3 regions of the Streptomyces sp. PL-29 genome follow, and region 3 is predicted to be linked to each of the others. Evidence: riboswitches for the same ligand, from Rfam matches in the RefSeq annotation. Region 3 holds a riboswitch; each other region holds the start of a gene.

Region 1 (4,012 bases), 970 kb from region 3:
CGCCAGGGGGTGACCCGCAGCCCGTCGCCGTGGCCGGCGACCTCGGCCAGGACCCGCCACTGGCCGGTGCTCATCCGGCCCAGCGGGGGCAGAACGCACAGGTCGCCGCGCGGGCCGGGCCCCCGGCCCCACGGCCGGGGCGGGGCGGCGTACGGCCAGTCCACCTCGGGGACGCGGGCCGCGTCGATGCCCGCGGCAGCCAGCCGGGCCGTGAACTCCCCTTCGTCCAGGGCGTGTCCGGCGGGCAGTTCGGCCACGCGCCAGGCCCGGGTGCCGGCCGCGTCCACGGCGTCGAGGAAGTACTCGGCGGCGAGCAGCGCGGCGCGCGGCGCGTCCTGCGCGGCGACGGACACGGCTCCGGCCGCTGCTCCGAGGCGTACCAGCGCCCGGTCGCCGGGTCGCCCGAGCACGGTGACGTCGGGGTCGAGAGCGGCCACGTCCCCGCGCCCGTCGTCGAGGGCGAACAGGAAGCGGCCGGACAGCGCGGTCACCCGGGTGTTCGCGCACAGCAGCCGGTCCAGCTCGCGCACCCGGGGCAGTACGTCCTGCGAAGTCGGGGTGGCCACGATGTTGCGCACCCGTTCGTGGCCGGGTGCGGGCAGCAGCCCCGCACCGTCCAGCAGCCGGGCGAGTCCGGCGCCGCAGCCGTCGGCGAGGCCGCGCAGTTGCACGTTGCCGCGGGAGGTGAGTTCCAGGTGCCCGTCGCCGAAGCGGTCGGCGGCCGAGGCGAGGAGCACGGCCTGCTGCGCGGTCAGCTCCCCGCCGGGGATCCGGACGCGCGCGAGGTGTCCGTCGTCCGCCGCGTGGAGCCGGAGCGCGCCGGGACAGGCGTCACCGCGGTCCCGTATGACCGGTTCGTCCCGCGACACGGCGGAGGGGGGCTGGGGCATGGCGGCGAGCATACCCACGTTTCCCCTCACCGGAACTGTGTCCGCCGCCACCCTCCGTCACCCGGCGCGCCCGTCCGGCCCCCGCCGGCGCGCGAGGCGCGCGGACCGGGAAAGCCGGAATCCCCGCGCTTCTCCCCTCCGGCGCGCCGGCGTTTGAGGCGCGGGGGCCCGGGGGCAGAGCCCCCGCAGCGGCGCCGCACCGGTACGCCGCGGCCGCCCCACCCGGCGGAGCCCACCGCACCCGACACGACCACCCTCGCCGCGGCCGGCGGTGCCACCGGCCACCCCCACTCCCGACCACCGCAAACGCCACCTAGGATGACCTTCCGGCGGCCCATACGGTCCGCCGTCGCCGAGGACGGCGACATGGGAGGAAGCCCGGTGCGAATCCGGCGCGGTCCCGCCACTGTGAACCCGGCAGCGCCACTGGGCCGGGTGAGTCAGGAACTCCCGCTGTCCTCACTGCCCGGGGCGCGGAAACCCCGAGGAAGGCCTGCCGCCGCATGATCCTGCTGCTGTCGACGTCCGACACCGATCTGCTCAGCGCTCGCGCGGCGAACACGGCGGACGCCCCCGTCCCGTTCCGGTTCGCCAACCCCTCCCGCCTCCCCCTCGACGACCTCCCCGGCCTCCTCGACGGGGCCGACCTGGTCGTCGTACGCCTCCTCGGCGGCCTCCGGGCCTGGCAGGACGGACTGGACCTGCTGCTGGCCCCGGGGCAGACCCGCCCGGTCGTGGTCCTGACCGGCGAACAGGCTCCGGACGCGCAGCTGATGGAGGCCTCCACGGTTCCGATCGGCATTGCGGCCGAGGCACACGCCTACCTCGCGCACGGCGGCCCGGCCAACCTCGAACAGCTGGCCCGGTTCCTCTCCGACACCGTCCTGCTCACCGGGCACGGCTTCGAGCCGCCCGCCGCCGCCCCCACCTGGGGCCCTCTGGAGCGCACCGCGAAGCGGACGGACGGCCCCGAGATCGCCGTGCTCTACTACCGCGCCCACCAGATGAGCGGCAACACCGGTTTCGTGCACGCGCTGTGCGAGGCCATCGAGGCGCACGGCGCCCGGCCGGTCCCCCTCTACGTCTCCTCCCTGCGCAGCCCCGAGCCGGAGCTCGTCGCGGCCCTGGGTTCCGCGGACGCGGTCGTCACGACCGTCCTCGCGGCGGGCGGCACCAAGCCCGCCACCGCCTCGGCGGGCGGCGACGACGAGTCGTGGGACGCGGGCGCGCTCGCCGGTCTCGGCGTGCCGATCCTCCAAGCCCTGTGCCTGACCGGCTCCCGTGCCGCCTGGGAGGACAACGACGAGGGTCTCTCCCCGCTGGACGCCGCGACGCAGGTCGCCGTGCCCGAGTTCGACGGCCGTCTGATCACCGTCCCGTTCTCCTTCAAGGAGCTCGACGAGGACGGCCTGCCCGCCTACGTGGCCGACCCCGAGCGCGCCGCCCGGGTCGCCGGCATCGCCGTGCGCCACGCGCGGCTGCGCCACATCGAGCGCCGCGACAAGAAGGTCGCCCTCGTCCTCTCCGCCTACCCGACCAAGCACTCCCGCATCGGCAACGCGGTCGGCCTGGACACCCCCGCCAGCGCGGTGGAGCTGCTGCGCACCCTCGTCGCCGAGGGCTACGACTTCGGCCCGGTCGACGAGATCCCCGGGCTGGTCTCGGGCGACGGCGACGAGCTGATCCGCGCGCTCATCGAGGCCGGCGGCCACGACCAGGACTGGCTCACCGAGGAGCAGCTGGCCCGCAACCCGGTCCGCATCCCGGCCGCCGACTACAAGCGCTGGTTCGCCGAGCTCCCGGAGGAGCTCCGCGAGAGCGTCGAGGAGCACTGGGGCGAGGCCCCGGGCAGCATGTTCGTGGACCGCTCGGCGAACCCCGAGGGCGACATCGTCCTGGCCGCCCTGCGGCGCGGGAACCTCCTCGTCCTCATCCAGCCGCCGCGCGGGTTCGGCGAGAACCCGATCGCGATCTACCACGACCCCGACCTGCCGCCCTCGCACCACTACCTCGCCGCGTACCGCTGGATCCAGGCGCGCGCCGAGGACGGCGGCTTCGGCGCCGACGCGATGATCCACCTGGGCAAACACGGCAACCTGGAGTGGCTGCCGGGCAAGAACGCCGGCCTGTCCGCCGCCTGTGCGCCGGACGCCGCGCTCGGCGACCTCCCGCTGATCTACCCGTTCCTGGTCAACGACCCGGGCGAGGGCACCCAGGCCAAGCGCCGCGTGCACGCCACCCTGGTCGACCACCTGGTGCCGCCGATGGCGCGCGCGGAGTCGTACGGCGACATCGCACGCCTGGAGCAGCACCTGGACGAGTACGCCCAGATCTCCGCGATGGACCCGGCGAAGCTGCCCGCCATCCGTGCGCAGATCTGGACGCTGATCCAGGCGGCGAAGCTCGACCACGACCTGGGTCTGGAGGAGCGCCCGGACGACGACGGCTTCGACGACTTCCTGCTGCACGTCGACGGCTGGCTGTGCGAGGTCAAGGACGCCCAGATCCGCGACGGCCTGCACGTCCTGGGCGGTGCCCCGACGGGCGAGGCCCGGGTCAACCTGGTCCTCGCCATCCTGCGGGCCCGGCAGATCTGGGGCGGCACCACGGCCCTCCCGGGCCTGCGCGAGGCGCTGGGCCTGGACGAGTCGAAGGCCACCCGTACGTCCGCGGACGACGTCGAGGCGCAGGCCCGCGCCCTGGTCCAGGCGATGGAGGACGCCGGCTGGGCCCCGGGCGCCGTGGCCTCGGTCGCGGCGGACCACCCGGTGGACGTCGCGGAGGTGCTGTCCTTCGCGGCCCGCGAGGTGGTCCCCCGCCTGGCCGGTACGACGGACGAGATCGCCCACGTGGTCGCGGCCCTGGACGGCGGTTTCGTCCCGGCCGGCCCCTCGGGCTCCCCGCTGCGCGGCCTGGTCAACGTCCTGCCGACGGGCCGCAACTTCTACTCGGTCGACCCCAAGGCCGTCCCGTCGCGGCTCGCCTGGGAGACGGGCCAGGCCCTGGCCGACTCCCTGCTCACGCGGTACCGCGCCGACAACGGCGCGTGGCCCGCCTCGGTCGGCCTGTCCCTGTGGGGCACGAGCGCGATGCGCACGGCCGGCGACGACGTCGCCGAGGTC
Region 2 (4,012 bases), 3.8 Mb from region 3:
GTACGCGGCCGGCCGGGTCTTCCTCGCCGGCGACTCCGCCCACGAGATGTCGCCCACCGGTGCCTTCGGCTCCAACACGGGCATCCAGGACGCGCACAACCTCGCCTGGAAGCTCTCCGCGGTGCTGGACGGAGCCGCGGGCCCCGGGCTGCTGGAGACGTACGAGGCCGAGCGGCTCCCGGTGGCGCGGGCGACGAGCGAGCGGGCCTCGGCCCGCTCGGCCGAGCACAGCCACCCGGGCTACGAACCGGACCCCGAGTCCGTCCCCGAGGCGCCCGCGCGCGGCGGCCGGCAGAACGGGGTCCTGTCCGTGGCCATGGGATACCGCTACCCCCACGGCGCGGTGGTGGGAGCCGACCCGGACCTGCCGGTCGTGCCGGACCGCATGCGGCTGTGCGGGGACCCGGGCTCGCGCGCCCCGCACCTGTGGTTGCGCGACCGGGTGGCGGGGACGCGCAGGTCCACCGTCGACCTCTACGAGCGGTCCTTCGTCCTGCTCAGCTCCGAGGGCACCCCGTGGAGCGGCGCGGCCGAATCGGTCGCCAAGCGGATGAGCGTCCGGCTCGACGCCTACGGGATCGGCACCGGCCCGGAGGCCGACCTGGTTGCGGAGGACGGCGCCGACTGGGCCGAGGCGCACGGCGCCACCCCGGCCGGGGCGGTCCTGGTGCGCCCGGACGGCTTCGTGGCCTGGCGCTCGGTGGAGGCGGTGGCGGACCCGGAATCCGTCCTCCACAAGGTCCTCACCACCGTGCTGGACCGCCGCTGACCTCCGGCCCGCGCCCGCGGACGCAGCAGGGCGCCGCCCCACGGAAGTCCGCGGGGCGGCGCCCGTCGAGTACGGCGACGGCCCACGCGGCGTCTCATCCGGGCATCCGAATACTGGACAACTCTGCCCGCCGCCGGGCAACGGCATCTAGTCTGGCCGGGCAGCTGGTTCGCCCCGTCCGCCAGACGGGATGCGTCGTAAGAGGGAACCCGGTGGGAATCCGGGACTGCCCCGCAGCGGTGAGCGGGAACGACCGCCGTCATACGCACTGGGACCGCGACAGGTTCTGGGAAGCGACGGCCAGTAGGTGCCCGCCGGGAGACCGGCAGGCGCGCCCGCGAGTCCGAAGACCTGCCCGTTGCCCGCGCGCGACCCGTCGTGCGCGGAGATCCCGGTGACCTCGTGGGCGGGTCGGCGACACATCAGGCGGGCGACCGCGGGCGCATACGCACGCGCACCGCAAACCGGTCGAGGTCCCTCCTGTCCGTCATCCCTTCGCGCTCCCGACCCGCACCGGGTCCACAGGAGACAGCTCGCGAAGGAGAGTTCCGTGACCAGCAAGACCCCCGCCCCCGCCGTCCGGACCGGTGCCGCCACCGTGTACGGCTACCCGCGCCAGGGCCGGAACCGGGAACTGAAGAAGGCAGTCGAGGGCTACTGGAGCGGCCGGGTCGGTGCCGAAGCCCTCCGGGGCGCGGCCCGAGAACTGCGCCGAACCAACTGGCAGCAGCTGACCGACGCCGGTATCACCGAGGTGCCCACCGGCGACTTCTCGTACTACGACCATGTGCTGGACGCCAGTCTCATGGTCGGCGCCGTTCCCGCACGCCACCGCGCCGCCGTCGAAGCGGACGCCCTGGACGGCTACTTCGCCATGGCGCGCGGCACCCAGGACGTGGCGCCGCTGGAGATGACCAAGTGGTTCGACACCAACTACCACTACCTGGTGCCGGAACTGGGCCCGGACACCGTCTTCACCGCCGACTCCTCCCGGCAGGTGGCCGAGTTCGAGGAGGCACGCGCACTCGGCCACACCGCCCGCCCGGTGCTGGTCGGGCCCGTGACCTACCTGCTGCTGGCCAAGCCCGCCCCCGGTGTGGCGGCCGGTTTCGACCCCCTCGCCCTGCTCGACCGTCTGCTCCCCGTGTACGCACGCGTCCTCGCGGACCTGCGTGCGGCCGGTGCCGAGTGGGTCCAGTTGGACGAGCCCGCCCTCGTGCAGGACCGCACCCCCGCCGAACTGAGCGCCGCCGCCCGCGCCTACCGCGTGCTCGGCGCCGCGGCCGACCGGCCCAGGCTGCTCGTGGCCTCGTACTTCGACCGGCTCGGTGCGGCCCTGGAAGTGCTGGCCAAGGCCCCGGTGGACGGGCTCGGGCTGGACTTCACCGGCGCGGCCGCCGCCAACCTCGACGACCTCGCCGCCGTCGGCGGCCTGCCCGGCAAGCGCCTGGTCGCGGGTGTCGTCAACGGCCGCAACGTCTGGATCAACGACTTCGAGAAGTCCCTCGGCACGCTCGGCACCCTCCTCGGCCTCGCCGGCAGCGTCGACGTGGCCGCTTCCTGCTCGCTGCTCCACGTCCCGCTGGACGCCTCCGCCGAACGGGACATCGACCCGCAGGTCAGGCGCTGGCTCGCCTTCGCCCGGCAGAAGACCGCCGAGATCGCCACGCTCGCCCGCGGACTCGCCCGCGGCACGGACGCCATCGCGGCCGAACTCGCCGCGAACCGGGCCGACCTGGCCTCCCGGACTCACTCGTCCGTCACCCGGGACCCCGCCGTCCGCGCCCGCACCGCGGACGTCACCGAAGCCGACGGCCGCCGCTCCCAGCCCTACGAGGAGCGGGCCGCCGCCCAGCGCGCCCGCCTCGGGCTGCCGCTGCTGCCCACGACCACCATCGGATCGTTCCCTCAGACCGCCGAACTGCGCAACGCCCGCGCCGATCTGCGGGCCGGCCGCATCGACACCGCCGGCTACGAGGAGCGCATCAGGGCGGAGATCCGGGAGGTCCTGGACTTCCAGGAGAAGGCGGGCATCGACGTGCTGGTGCACGGAGAGCCCGAACGGGGGGACATGGTCCAGTACTTCGCCGAGCAGCTGACCGGCTACCTCGCCCCGCGACACGGCTGGGTTCAGTCCTACGGCACCCGCTACGTCCGCCCGCCCGTCCTGGCGGGGGACGTCTCCCGCCCCGACCCGATGACCGTCCGCTGGACGGCGTACGCGCAGTCGCAGACGGCGAAGCCGGTCAAGGGCATGCTCACCGGGCCCGTCACCATGCTCGCCTGGTCCTTCGTCCGTGACGACCAGCCGCTCGCGGACACCGCCCGGCAGGTTGCGCTGGCCCTGCGCGACGAGGTCAACGACCTGGAGGCCGCCGGGACCTCCGTGATCCAGGTGGACGAGCCCGCGCTGCGGGAGACGCTGCCGCTGCGCGGCGCCGACCGCGCGGCCTACCTCGCCTGGGCCACCGAGTCCTTCCGGCTCACCACGGCGGGCGTCCGGCCGGACACCCAGATCCACACGCACATGTGCTACGCCGAGTTCGGCGACATCCTCGGGGCCATCGGGGACCTCGACGCCGACGTCATCAGCCTGGAGGCCGCCCGGTCCCACATGCAGGTCGCCGGTGAGCTGTCCGGCGCCGGCTACCCGCGCGAGGTCGGTCCGGGCGTCTGGGACATCCACTCGCCGCGGATCCCGTCCACCGACGAGGCCTCGGCGCTGCTGCGCGAGGGTCTCGGCGCCATCCCGGCCGAACGGCTGTGGGTCAATCCCGACTGCGGTCTCAAGACCCGGGCCTGGGCCGAGACCCGGGCCTCCCTGGAGAACCTGGTCGAGGCGGCCCGCAGGGTCCGCGGCGAGGTGACCGCAGCCGGCTCCTGACGGGTCGGGCGGGCCGCCCGGCCCGTCAGGCGGAGAGAGGGGGAACGGCGTACTCCGCGTGCGGCCGGTCCCCGCCTCCGTCCCGGTCCCCGCCTCCGTCCCGGTCCCCGCCTCCGTCCCGGTCTGCCCGCCCGGCGGCGGTCCCGGTGAGCCCCGCGACATGGTCGGTGATCATGTCGAGGATGGCCGCCGAGACCGCGGCGTCGCCGAGGACGAGGTGGTTGAGGGTCAGACCGTCCGTCATGGCGGCCAGGTACCGGGCCAGCACGTGCACCGGCACGCGGAGCTCGAAGGGCATCAGGTGGCGGAGCTGCTCGATGAGCTCGGTGTAGGTGTCGGAGTACAGCTCGTACTGGCGC
Region 3 (4,012 bases):
GCCAGCATGATGCGCTCGGAGAGCTTGGTCGACAGGGCCTTCGCCTCGGGGGAGTCGAAGGGCAGCTTCAGCTTGAAGAAGACGTCCTGGAGGCCCATCGCGCCCAGGCCCACCGGGCGCCAGCGGGCGTTGGAGCGGCCGGCCTGCTCGGTCGGGTAGAAGTTGATGTCCACCACGCGGTCGAGGAAGGTCACCGCGGTGCGGACGGTCTCGTCCAGGCGCTCCCAGTCGATCTCGCCCGTCTCCGGGAGCACGAAGGCGCCCAGGTTGACCGAGCCGAGGTTGCAGACGGCCGTCTCGCCGTCGTTGGTGACCTCGATGATCTCGGTGCAAAGGTTCGAGGAGTGCACGACCGTGCCCGGTTCGGCGGTCTGGTTCGCCGTGCGGTTGGAGGCGTCCTTGAAGGTCATCCAGCCCTGGCCGGTCTGCGCGAGGGTGCGCATCATCCGGCCGTACAGGTCGCGGGCGGGCATGGTCTTGCGGGCCAGGCCGTCGGCCTCGGCCTTGCGGTAGGCGGCGTCGAACTCGTCGCCCCACAGGTCGACCAGCTCGGGCACGTCGGCCGGGGAGAACAGCGACCACTCGGCGTCGGCGTTCACGCGGCGCATGAACTCGTCCGGAACCCAGTGCGCAAGGTTGAGGTTGTGGGTGCGGCGCTGGTCCTCACCGGTGTTGTCGCGGAGCTCCAGGAACTCCTCGATGTCCGCGTGCCAGGTCTCCAGGTAGACCGCGGCGGCACCCTTGCGGCGGCCGCCCTGGTTCACGGCGGCGACGGAGGCGTCGAGGGTCTTCAGGAACGGCACGATGCCGTTGGAGTGGCCGTTGGTGCCGCGGATCAGCGAACCGCGCGCGCGGATGCGGGAGTACGACAGGCCGATGCCGCCCGCGTGCTTCGACAGGCGCGCGACCTGGTGGTAGCGGTCGTAGATCGAGTCGAGCTCGTCCAGCGGGGAGTCCAGCAGGTAGCAGGAGGACATCTGCGGGTGCCGGGTACCGGAGTTGAAGAGCGTGGGGGAGGAGGGCAGGTAGTCGAGACGGCTCATCAGCCGGTACAGCGAGGCCACTTCCTCGACGGCCTGGACGCTCTCGTCCGCGGCGAGACCGCATGCCACGCGCAGCATGAAGTACTGCGGGGTCTCGATGACCTGACGGGTGATCGGGTGGCGCAGCAGGTAGCGGCTGTGCAGAGTGCGCAGGCCGAAGAAGCCGAAGCGGTCGTCGGCGCCCTCGGCGAGCGTGTGCTCGACCAGCGCGTCGAGGCGGCTCGCGTGCGTGCGCACGAACTCGGCGGTGCGGTCGGCGATGAGGCCCTCGCGGTGGCCGACCTCGACCGAGGCGGAGAAGGAGGTGGAGCCCTGGCTCGCGGCCTCCTCGCGCACGGCCAGCGTCAGCAGGCGGGCGGCGAGCCTGGAGTAGGCGGGGTCCTCGGAGATGAGGCCGGCCGCGGACTCGGTTGCCAGGGCGCGCAGTTCGGCCTCGTCGGCGGCGGAGCTGCGGCCGCGGAGCGCTGCGGCCGCGACGCGGCCGGGGTCGGTGTCGGGAAGGTCCGCCGTAAGTTCGGTGAGGGTACGCAGCAGCGTGGCCCCCGGGCCCTCGGTGTTGTCGCCAGAAACGGACTCGGCGCGCGGTGCGGAAGGCGCGATGGTCACGGCGGGAGCTCTCCCTCGCTCGGCCCGGTCGTCGGCGGGCGGGCGCGGGCGCATGCGGGCGTGGCAGGAGGGCACACCGCATGGCGTCCACCGGCCCAACCGCGAGGCCCGGACGTGTCGGCACCCGGGTCGGTCGATCCGGGCGCGCTGACGGCAGGTCATCGGACTTGGCGTCCGGATGTCGGACACTTCATACCGTTGCGGGACAGTTCCGGATTCCCACCGGATTCCCCTGCGGCGACAGCAGGCATGAGCATACATGTGGGGGCGCCCTTGTGTGGCACCCCCAACATGTAGTGTCGGCGTGGCTACAGCTTGAGTCGGTACGTAAGGAGTTTCAGGCCCTCGATGGGCGCCCAGTCCCGCTCCGGAGTGCGCTCGAAGCCCAGTCGTACGTAGATCCGGTGCGCCCCGGCCATGCTGTGCTGGGTGGAGAGCACGAGGCCCGTGACGCCCTCGATCGCCCGCGCCCGCTCGACGCAAGCCCGCACCAGGGCCTCGCCGACGCCCCGGCCGCGGGCCGCGTGGGCCACCGCGAGCATCCGGAACTCGGCCTCGTCGGGGCCGGCGATATCGGCGAGCGGGCTGCCGGGTGCGGCGAAGGTCACCCCGCCGAGCACCCGCCCGTCGTGCTCGGCGACGAGCACCTCGGCCCGGGCGGCCCGCCCGGCCACGTCGCGCAGCACGTGCAGGTACGGGTCGTCCTCGTTGAAGTCCAGGTGCCCGTCGGCGAGGTAGGCCTGCGCCGTGATCTCGCCCAGCGTCTCGTAGTCGGCGGGCACCGCCGTTCTGATCACCATGTCCATGCGGTCGAGTGTGCAGGACGCCTCCGGCGGGCGGCGCTATCGTCGGAGGCAGCACCGTCGAGGAAGGTGAGCGAGGCATGCCCGTGATGACCGACAGGCCCCACATGCTGACCGAGGACTTCGAGGCTGTCGCGCGCGCATAGCCGCCAGAGAGGTCGAAGGTCTGCGGCTGGAGTTCATCGACGGGGTCATCAGGAGCAAGGCAGTGCCGGACGGAGATCACGACCGCATCGTTCTGTGGCTCGCACGCATCTGCATGCAGCACCGGCCCGAGCTGTGGCTTCACGTGGAGCGGGGGTTGGCTGTGGGGGACTACCGCCCGGGTCGCGCCCGTCCCGATGCCGCTCTCGCGGTCGATGACGCGTTTGTCGGCCAGGGTGAGTGGGCCGACCCCGCTCCGGTCCTGATGGTCGTAGAGGTCACCTCGTACGACACCGACACGGACCGGCGTGATCGCGTCGAGAAGCCCCTCGCCTACGCCCAGACGGGCATCCCCGTATACCTGCTCATCGACCGGGAGGCGTGCGACGTGACCGTGTTCAGTGAACCGGACGGCCGCAGGTATGCGAACACCCGTACGGTGGAGTTCGGGAACGACGTTGAGCTCCCCGATCCGGTCAACGTCACCCTCCGGACCGAGGTCCTCAAGGACTGGGTGCGCTGAGGAACGCCGGAAGGCCCCGCCGGACGCGACGGAGCCCTCCACCTGTGTCAGCAGCAGCGGAAGCCCTCGCGGGGGTCCGCCTCCCGGGCGTCCGTGCGGGCGCGTTCGAAGGCGCGGCGGGTGAGGACCTCCGCGTCCGGGTCGTGGGAGCGGGCGTGGGCCACGTACCGGTCGTAGGCGGCCTCCCCGGAGAACTCCCGTACGTAGAACCGCGCCCTGGCCAGCACGCCGCGTACGCCGCTCACGCCACCGGCTCCTTGACCTGCCCGCCGCCCGCGTCGCGGTCCGCCGCGGCGGCGAGCTGGGCCCGCTCCTCGGCGGTGGCGATCAGGCCGGCCGGGGCGACGATCTTCGACTCGGTCCACGGGACCTCGGAGAGCGTCACCGATCCCGGGTCGCGGACGGCCCTGACGCAGGTCCGGAGCGCGTCCGCGAGGACCACGACGATCAGGGCCGCGAAGAGTGCGCACAGCACGCCGTCGACCGTGGCGTTGGTGACGATCGTGTGCATGTCGTCCATGTTCTTCGCCGGGGCCAGCACCTTGTCGGCGTCGATGCCCGCCTGGTACTTGTCGCGCTGGGCGAAGAAGCCGACCTTCACGTCCTCGGAGAACACCTTCTGGTAGCTGGCGGTGAGGGTCACCGTGGCGTCCCAGACCAGCGGTACGCCCGTCACCCAGGCCCACTTCAACCGCCCGGACTTGACCAGCAGCGTGGTGCAGACGGCCAGCGCGACCGCGGCGAGCAGCTGGTTGGCGATGCCGAAGAGGGGGAAGAGCTGGTTGATGCCGCCCAGCGGGTCCTTGATGCCGACCCAGAGGAAGTAGCCCCACGCGCCGACCACGATCGCGCTCGCGAACCACACTCCGGGCTTCCAGCTGACGTCCCTGAAG

The links. Region 3 has a riboswitch for cobalamin ahead of R4Z63_RS21975 (ribonucleoside-diphosphate reductase subunit alpha). Riboswitches for the same ligand answer to the same signal wherever they lie in the genome.
Region 1: it holds a riboswitch for cobalamin, as region 3 does, so the genes downstream of both, cobN (cobaltochelatase subunit CobN) here and R4Z63_RS21975 (ribonucleoside-diphosphate reductase subunit alpha) in region 3, are expected to answer to the same signal.
Region 2: it holds a riboswitch for cobalamin, as region 3 does, so the genes downstream of both, metE (5-methyltetrahydropteroyltriglutamate--homocysteine S-methyltransferase) here and R4Z63_RS21975 (ribonucleoside-diphosphate reductase subunit alpha) in region 3, are expected to answer to the same signal.

Annotation. Positions count from the first base shown of each region.
Region 1 covers NZ_CP136996.1:5,698,482-5,702,493, reverse strand. The annotation lists gene R4Z63_RS26170 (ferredoxin-like domain-containing protein) at 1-890, opposite strand, end outside; cobalamin riboswitch at 1,226-1,353, shown strand; gene cobN (cobaltochelatase subunit CobN) at 1,394-4,012, shown strand, end outside.
Region 2 covers NZ_CP136996.1:893,596-897,607, reverse strand. The annotation lists gene R4Z63_RS04015 (FAD-dependent oxidoreductase) at 1-769, shown strand, start outside; cobalamin riboswitch at 918-1,142, shown strand; gene metE (5-methyltetrahydropteroyltriglutamate--homocysteine S-methyltransferase) at 1,320-3,653, shown strand; partial or broken gene R4Z63_RS04005 (TetR/AcrR family transcriptional regulator) at 3,802-4,012, opposite strand, start outside.
Region 3 covers NZ_CP136996.1:4,731,112-4,735,123, forward strand. The annotation lists gene R4Z63_RS21975 (ribonucleoside-diphosphate reductase subunit alpha) at 1-1,649, opposite strand, end outside; cobalamin riboswitch at 1,785-1,906, opposite strand; gene R4Z63_RS21980 (GNAT family N-acetyltransferase) at 1,958-2,455, opposite strand; partial or broken gene R4Z63_RS21985 (Uma2 family endonuclease) at 2,533-3,119, shown strand; gene R4Z63_RS21990 (CstA-like transporter-associated (seleno)protein) at 3,167-3,364, opposite strand; gene R4Z63_RS21995 (carbon starvation CstA family protein) at 3,361-4,012, opposite strand, start outside.